One region of the Pontibacter actiniarum genome, then DNA from elsewhere that is predicted to be linked to it. Evidence: riboswitches for the same ligand, from Rfam matches in the RefSeq annotation. Region 1 holds a riboswitch; the other holds the start of a gene.

What was found. Region 1 has a riboswitch for cobalamin ahead of CA264_RS15075 (acyl-CoA thioesterase). Riboswitches for the same ligand answer to the same signal wherever they lie in the genome.
Region 2: it holds a riboswitch for cobalamin, as region 1 does, so the genes downstream of both, CA264_RS19200 (TonB-dependent receptor plug domain-containing protein) here and CA264_RS15075 (acyl-CoA thioesterase) in region 1, are expected to answer to the same signal.

Annotation. Positions count from the first base shown of each region.
Region 1 covers NZ_CP021235.1:3,524,510-3,528,925, reverse strand. Annotated here, with positions in the region: gene CA264_RS15080 (hypothetical protein) at 1-1,358, opposite strand, end outside; gene CA264_RS15075 (acyl-CoA thioesterase) at 2,117-2,518, opposite strand; cobalamin riboswitch at 2,752-2,946, opposite strand; gene recG (ATP-dependent DNA helicase RecG) at 3,638-4,416, opposite strand, start outside.
Region 2 covers NZ_CP021235.1:4,448,477-4,452,892, reverse strand. Annotated here, with positions in the region: gene CA264_RS21980 (hypothetical protein) at 1-27, shown strand, start outside; gene CA264_RS19210 (GNAT family N-acetyltransferase) at 280-765, shown strand; gene CA264_RS19205 (DNA-3-methyladenine glycosylase) at 822-1,421, opposite strand; cobalamin riboswitch at 1,581-1,789, shown strand; gene CA264_RS19200 (TonB-dependent receptor plug domain-containing protein) at 1,897-3,813, shown strand; gene CA264_RS19195 (YncE family protein) at 3,836-4,416, shown strand, end outside.

The sequences.
Region 1 (4,416 bases):
TCCTTAACGTAGGCTGGCCTCTTATCTTTGGCAATGTTCAGCCCCAGTGCTTTAGGGGCTGTAGCGTTACCGTTACTGGTGTTTATCTGGCGCAGGTACAAATCATACTTGCCGTTTAGCTCTTCCAGCGTAAGCAGGTTCAGCGTGTTGCCGCTCAGGTAGGAGCTGTAGGAGATGCTGGAGAAACCTTCGGAGGCAGGGGCCTGTTGCTGCTTCATCAGCACTGAGTTCCAGTCATTGTTCATGAACTGGTCATAGGCGAACAGGTGCAGCTCTTTTGCGAAGTAGGGGGCGTTCTCACCGCCTTCGGTGTACTTCTTCTCAGCGATCAGCACCAACTGCTGCTCCGGGGTCAGGAGTAGGTCTGTGAGGTAGATGTCCTGTAGCTTGCTGCTGTTGCTGCTCTTATCCAGCTCGTTTACCTGGCGCACATAGGCGGGGGTAAACTTAAACTCCTCGGCAAAAACCATGTCCTCATTCTCGAAATCATACTTCACGGCTTTCAGGCTGTGGTAGCCGTTGCCGTTCTCCTCCGCAGTGAGCACCGCGCCATAAAGCAGGCCGTTTGGCATCAGCTTAAACCTGGTGTCGCGGATATACACTTTCTGGCCATCAAACACGCCCCCCACAAGCACCGACATTACCTTGGCTTCCCTGGTGCCGGGTTTATACTGGCGCACGCTCAGGCGGTTCATCTGGTCCGAAATCAAGCTTATGTACTGCGTTCCGTCGTTGCCCAACTGGATGTCGGCTGTCAGGATGCCGGCCAGGTCGTTGAGGTTATAGTGTACCTCCTGCAGTTGCTGCAGGCTGCCGTCATACAAGGTGCCGCTGATGTCGTGTATCTGAAAGCTGTTGTCGGTATGGAAGCGGTAGGCCAGCACCCTGGAGCCGTCGGCGGACACAGAAACGCCTGCACGCCGGCCTTTGCCTGGTGCTTGCAGTAGCGCCACCGGCTGTTCTTTTTTGCCGCTCTTCAGGTTGATGCGGTGGCCCTGCAGTAACTGGTTTTGGCCGTCTTTCCGGTGCGTTACCACCAGGGCCGCCTCCTGGCTTGCTGTAAAGGCATCTATGGTTTCTCCCTCTGCCAAAGGTATTTCAGCGGTCCACTGCTTTTTCAGGTCTGCTGTGTATTTCTCCAGTGTGTACTTGCCGGCGCTGCTCCGGTTTAGCAGCACAAACTCATCTGCCCCCACTGGTATAGACTTGTGGGTGATGCGCTGGTTGTAGTGGTCTTCGCTCGCGTCGGGTTGGTAGCTAAACGCAACTGCTGCCTTTGTTTTAGACTGGGCAAGTATAGCCTGTGGCTGGCACAGCAGGCCCAGGAACAAAAGCGGTAGGATGAAATGCTTTTTCACGGTAAATACAAAGTTTATTAATGATAAACGGTGGCACAAGGTGTTAATTGTTTAACAGTACGGCTTGTGCCTGATGTGGGTATGGCGCAGCCAAATACTATACTAGGTAGGTGGTGAGATGGGTTTGTTTTTCATCAGCCCTATTTCCTATCCTGTCACTCTCATCGTCCAGCCTAATTAAGCTTCCTCTTTTCGACTTCAAGCCTCCCTTTAACAGCGTCTCTTTGCCGTTGGCTGTAACTCTAACTCCTGTTGCCCGGCTTTCTTCTTCATCCTTTTTACAAAGGCTTTCAGTTCTGTGGTAGTACAGAAAGCGTGTAAGGCAAGACAGAAGGGGTAAACCCAGGGCAATTATCTTTATGAATTCCTATAATTAAAGCCTCGTATAGCTGCGGCGCCTGTAAAGGAGTTATTTGGTAAAGCCGTACTTCCTTTTCAGACAGTAGAGTAGAGGTTTTGGCGCGGGAGTAAAGTTAGGCTTTGTTTATACTACCAAAGGCCCTGAAAAGTATTGTTTAGCTGCTTTGCAAACATCTTTGTCTGAAGTTTAACGGAGACAGTATCATCTAAACTCTGCCCTTCTTGTCGCTGTGGCAGCTAACCGTCACGGGACTACTGAATATACTACGTTTTGATAGAAAACCAGCTTTCGTAAAGGGAGAAAGTATAAATAGCCGCAGTATTAGGCCGCGGCTATTGTTTCTCGTGGAACTTGGGGTGTAAACAAGCCCGAGACAGAGCGTGGGGTTGGTGATGCCTTACGCTTGCGCCTCCTTGGCCAGGACCTGAACCGGCTGCTTGTGCTCGTCTATGGCTACAAAGGTGAAGCTGCCGCTAACGGCTTTCATGCGTGTGTCAGAATACATCTCCTCTACATAAATATCTACCTGTACCTTTAAGCTGGTGTTGCCCACGCTTGTTACCTGCCCGATTAGCTCCACGATAGTGCCTGCAGGTATAGGTTGCGTAAAATCTATTCGGTCTGAGGACACGGTAACGACCCTTTTGCGGCAGAAGCGGGTGGCTGTGATAAAGGCCACTTCGTCCATCAATTGCATGGCGGTGCCGCCAAAGAGGGTGTCGTAGTGATTGGTGGTGTTCGGGAAAACAGCTTTAAAGATGCGGGTTTCGGACTGGGCAATACGTTCTTGTAAGTTCATAAGTATACGTTTTGATTTGCTGAAGTATAGCATGCGCTGGTGCAGCAGACTGGCAGCCGGGGCTGTGGTGGCAGCATAAAGTACAACTGTGATTAGGTTGCGGCATGGCACATGGTTTATGTATGGCATGCCTGCACAAAGAGGCGGTGGAGCAGGAGTACAGCAGGGCCGTCAGCAATAGTGCTACGGCAGGTTTATACTACCCAGACCACAGGCTTTAGGCGCGAAAGCATGCGTTTATGATGTTTGTGGCAAGTATCCTGGCTTGTAACCTTGCTGCCGCCCTTCTCATCCTTCTCCCGGACAATGGGCTTATGTGGCAGCAAATCAGCGTTACTTACAGTTGCGCGTCAGCCCGTGATTCACACACGGTTCCTTTTTAAACCTACACCAAGCAAGGGTGAGGCACCGCAAACGCTGTAAAGGTAATGGTTTTGCAGGATTGAGGAACAATTATCTCAGACTGCAGCCTATTTGTGATGCCGGGGCACAAGTATACGTTTCATTGCGAGCGGCATCGCGCGGACAGATCATGACCTGTTCCTACAAAGCTTTGCAGGAGCCACGTCAGCTTTGGCTACTGAAATCGTTTCCAGTCTTTCCGCTGAGCGCCTATATGAGTTTTTCCGGTGACGAGCGCGAGCGAGGTAGCCCGAGGCATGAGTAAGAGGGCCCCTACCCCCGGCAGGAAAAGCTCCCAGCGCGATGCGGGAAGACGGGCCCTCGCGGGCATGAGCGCTCCAAAGTATAAAGTGAACCAGTAGGTATTTGGGAGCTGGAGGATGAACGGGAGCTAGAAAGAATAGCTAGGTTGAAGATGCAAAAACAGAGGCAGCCAACGGCACAAGTGGACGCTTGCGCCAGCAAGGTACACGTTTAGCCAGGGCAGTAGCACGTTTGGCTTTACAAGCGAGTTGAGTTACAAACTCAACATCATAATAAGTCACAAGTCTGAAGACTTGCGCCAGCAGGGGAAGTATAAACAGAGGCAGTCGGAGGCACAAGCGGACGCTTGCGCCAGGTGGGGGAGTTGGTAAGCGGCATTGTATACTTGCCCTGCTTCTTCAGCTCACAAATTTGTCTTCTTACAACACTCAGCACTCGAGACTCAGAGCTCCTCTAGCTGATTCTGCTCCAGTTTACTGTATTCACGCTCAGAGACTGAATGTGGCGGCGGATGTTCATGTTCTCTGGTTGCTCCAGCTGCGGGTCCTGGTTTAGTACGCGCTGGGCGGCAGCACGAGCCTCCTGTAGTATAGGTGCGTCTTTCGAGAGGTCGGCAATGAGCAGGTCCAGTACACCGCTTTGTTGGGTACCCATCAGGTCGCCGGGGCCACGCAGCTTTAAGTCGATGTCAGCGATTTCGAAACCGTTGTTGGTGCGTACCATCGTTTCGAGGCGGGTTTTGCTGTCTTTGCTCAGCTTATAGCCTGTCATAAGGATACAATAGCTTTGCTCGGCACCACGGCCTACACGCCCACGCAGCTGGTGCAACTGCGACAAACCAAAACGCTCGGCACTTTCTATAATCATCACAGAGGCATTCGGCACGTTTACGCCTACCTCAATTACGGTGGTAGCAACCATGATTTGTGTCTCGTTTTTCACGAAGCGCTGCATCTCGTAATCCTTGTCCTGTGCCTTCATTTTACCGTGCACCATGCTTACCTTAAACTCCGGGAATGCACGCTTTACGCTCTCGTAGCCGTCCATCAGGTCTTTGTAATTCTCCATCTGCTCCGACTCCTCTATGAGCGGGTACACAATGTATACCTGGCGACCCAAGTTTATCTGGTCGCGCACAAATTGAAACACGCGCAGGCGGTGCGAATCGAAGCGGTGGGTTGTCACGATCTCTTTACGGCCTGCAGGTAGTTCGTCTATTACCGATACATCCA
Region 2 (4,416 bases), 920 kb from region 1:
CAGGACCGCGAAAGCAAGAAGCGCTAGCCAAGCCTTACACCAATAAAAATAGCCAGCCACAGCACCTGATGCTGTGGCTGGCTTCGTTTTCGCCCCTGTACGCCCTTTCTCCGAGCTATCATAACCCTACAGGGCTGGTGCAGCGGAAGGGCAGGCGGCATGTTAGCAGCTCAAAAAATAACATTGCCATCACACGCGCCGTGTAACAGTTGCTTCGGAATTAAACTATATTAGCTATTCTTTTCGAGTAGCAATCGGATTAAAGCAGCCATAAAACAGATGTTGGCAGGAATAGAGAACATAACAATTAAGCACCTGCACGAAGTGCCTGAGCATTTCGACACGGTAGCCAACTGGATCTACAACCAATGGTGGAAGAAGCCCGGCAATACGGAGGAGGTCGTAAAGGCGCCCCTGCGCGAGCACCTGCAGGGCAAGGGCTTTCCCGCCACGCTGATAGCACTGGATAAGGGCGTGCCTGTAGGGTCGGTGCTGCTGCTGGAGAGCGACGGCGTGGACGAGCTACCCGAACTGACACCCTGGCTGGCGGCCTTATACGTAGCCCCGCAGTACCGCAGGCAGGGCGTGGGGCCACAGCTGGTACAGGCCCTGGAGCAGCATGCCGCTCAGCTCGGCTTCGGGCAGCTATACCTGGTGGCAACAGACCGCGTCGATTTTTACCTGGACCTGGGCTGGCAGGTGCACTTAAAACTGGTCGGCAACACCGGCATCACCATCATGCAGAAGAGCCCCGGCAGACCTTAAGGCAGGCAAGCACTACACTAATTCTCTCCTATACTTCCCGCAGGTGACGGGAGCAACTACCGTTTTTTACTCACCCATTTGCTATCCTTCACCCAGAAGCGCCATGGCAGCAGCGCATCCTCACCGGCGTAGTCTATGCCAACGCGGGGGCCGGTGGCGATGCTTTCGGGGGGCAACGTTACATTTTTGTCTTCCAGCCAAATGGTACTGCCCGTTAGGTCGGCGCCGTAGAGCTTTTTGTCAATGCCCAGTGAGATGCTCAGCACACCGGGGCCGGCGGTCAGGTTGGGTTTTATACTTTGCATCCCCCGCCGAAGCAGCATCTCCTCCACCCCTACCTCTGGCTCTATGGCCCGCACGAGCACAGCATCGGCTTTATCTTGCTTGTTGGTGATGATGTTGAACAGGTGGTACATGCCGTACACCAGGTATACATAAGCCACACCGCCTTCGTGGTACATGATCTCGGTGCGGCGGGTGCGGCGGTTCATGTGGGCATGGCAGGCCCTGTCGTTCTCTCCGGCGTACGCCTCCGTCTCTACAATCATGCCGCCGGTCAGCATGCCGTCCACACAGGTGTACACGTACTTGCCCAGCAGTTCCTGTGCCAGCTGCACCACGTCCGGGCGGGTGTAAAATGATTTCGGGAGCTTCAAGTCAGTTATTCGTTTAGGGGTCTCGTATTCCGATACGGCCCATGAGCTTTTCTGTTGGAGTAGCTCCCATCCCTGCACCGATTAGCTTCCGGGCAAGGCTTCCCCCAGCCTCCCCTCCTCAGCCCTGATTTTTAATTTCTAATTGATAATAAAAATATCTAATTTTGCGCCCAGATTGGTGGCCGTAACTACTGCCGTGGTTATAGCCTTAAAAGGGAAGCAGGTGTAAGTCCTGCGCTGTTCCCGCAACTGTCATCTTCAAAAAAAGAGGTTAATCCAGAACCAACGGCCACTGTGCAGCACTTGCGGCATGGGAAGGCGGATTAACTGAAGAGAGCCAGGAGACCTGCCAGTCCGACATTTAATTAGTCGTATGCTTTCGGGTAAAAAGCTGCACGGTCACTGCTGCGTCTCTGCGTTTGCTGTTCCTGCCTTTCTACCTGCGGCATGCTTCGGGATATAAGCAAGACGTATTTTGGCTCAATTCTCTTTCCTGAATGTATGGCTTTGCGCCTGCCTGAGTGGCATTGCTACCAGCGCAGCGGCGCAACAAGACACTACGCAGCACCAGTTGCGCACTGTAGAGGTTTTCGGCAAGCCTGCCGAAGTGTTTGCCGCCGGCAGCCGCGTGGTGCAGGTAGACAGCACCTTTCTGAGCACCTACAGCTCCAGCTCACTGGCTGAGGCACTGCAGGCACGCTCCCCGATCTACTTTAAGAGCTACGGTGCCAGCGGCATCTCCTCAGTATCGTTTCGGGGGACAAACGCCTCCCAAACGGCTGTGCTCTGGAACGGCCTCAACATCTCCCCTGCCACTTTAGGCCTGACCGATTTCTCCACCCTGCCCCTCAGCGGCCTTGGCGAAGTGGCCCTGCAGCACGGCTCTGCGGCGGCTATGTATGGCAGCGGGGCCATCGGCGGGGCAGTGCTGCTCAACTCCCCCAAGTATAAAACACGTGGGCTGGGAGGCGACGTGAAGCTGGAGGCGGGTAGCTTTGGCCGGTACTTCGGCAGCGGCAGCATAGGGTACAGCGGCAGGAAGTTCTCCTACGGCCTCAGTGCCTACGGCCACATAACCGAGAATAACTTTAAGTTCAAAGACCTTAGCCGGTACAAAGCTCCGGAAGTACGGGAGGAGCATGCGGCGGTGGAGCAGCGTGGCTTTACCCAAGACCTGCGCTGGCACCTGTCCCCTAAAACAGAGGTGGCCGTGCACGGCTGGTACACTTTCTCCGACCGGGAGCTGCAGCCGGCCATGGGCTCGGCCAACACCAACTCCAGGCAACTCGACGAAAGCCTGCGCCTGATGGCAGAGCTGCAGCACCAGAGCCAACTGGGCCAGACAAGCGTGAAAGCGGCTTTCTTTAATGATTACCTGCACTTCACCGACCTTAGCAATAACTCCAAAGCAGAGGTGGGCACCTACCAGCTGCAGGCAGAGCAGACATACACCCACGGAGCGCGCTGGAGCCTGCGTGGCGGCGTGAACCTGCAGCGGTTTGTGGCAGAGAACGACGGCTATGAGGCGCAGGCAGACGAAAACCGCGCCGCCCTGTTTGCCCTCTTCCGCTACGACCCGGTGCAGCCGCTGCAACTAACGCTTAACCTGCGGCAGGCGCTGGTAGAGGGGTTTAACCCGCCGCCAACGCCCGCCCTGGGCTTCAACTGGAAATTCTTCAACAGCAATCGGCACCAGGTTTCCCTCAAGGGCAACACCAGCGGCAGCTACCGCGTGCCCACCCTCAACGACCGCTTCTGGGTTGGGGCAGGCAACCCGGAACTGCGCCCCGAGCAGGGCTGGAACCACGAGCTGGGCCTGCGCCACGTGCTGGTACAGGGCAACACGCTGTTGCTGCAGACCGAGGCCACTGCCTACTACATGCTGGTGGACGACTGGATACAGTGGGCACCGGGTGCAGGCGACGTATGGCGGCCAACCAACCTGCACAAAGTGGAGAGCAAGGGCGTTGAGGTCAGCACGACTGCCACGGCTACGCTGGCCGGGGTAAAGCTCAACAGCACGGCCGCTTATACTTACACCTCCTCTGAGCAGGTGGAGGTGTACGAGGGCAGCGGCGACAAAGGCAAGCAGCTCATGTACGTGCCGCGCCACAAGGCTATTTTCTCTACGGAGGCGGCCTACCGTAACTGGACGCTGCTTGGCAACCTGAACTATACCGGGCTGCGCTACACCAGCAACTCCGAAACCACCAGCCTCGACAGCTTCCTGCTCCTGCACCTGGCCCTGACCCGGAAGCTGCAGCTCGGGCAGAACTCGCTGCTGCTCACGCTCCGCTCAGACAATGTGACCAACGCTGCCTACCAGACCATGGTGTCCCGGGCTATGCCTCCGCGTGGCTATACCTTCAGCATTCGCTTTATCATCCCTTAACTTATACCATACTTAAACCATAATGAGAAAATTAAACTCTTTCCGCAGCTTTTTTCTGGCTGCCACGCTGGCAATCGGTTCTTTTGCCTTCAGCAGTTGCAACGATGACAACGACGGCCCAAGCGGTGCCTATGCCGAGGATGGCGTCTTTGTTGTAAACGAGGGTAACTTCACAAACTCGAATGCTTCTATTTCCTTCTACAACAACAATACAGCCCAGGTAGAGCAGCAGGTTTTCGAAACTACAAACGGTCGTTTTCTTGGTGATGTGGCTCAGTACATGACCATCTATGGAGACCGTGCCTTTATCGTGGTTAACAACAGCAATAAGATGGAAGTGGTGAACGCTGCCACGTTTAAAAGTGTGGGAGCAGTAGAAAGCCTGAATCAGCCGCGCTACTTTGCAGCGTTAAACAACGACAAAGGCTACGTTACAGAGTGGCTCAACTATGACCCGACCACCTTCGTGTACCCTACCGGCCGCATTTCCGTGGTAGACCTGAGCACTTACACCGTTACCAAAACCATCGACGTAGGCGTGCAGCCGGAGCAATTGGCCGTGGTAGGCGGCAAGCTTTATGTGGTAAACCAGGGCAGCAACAC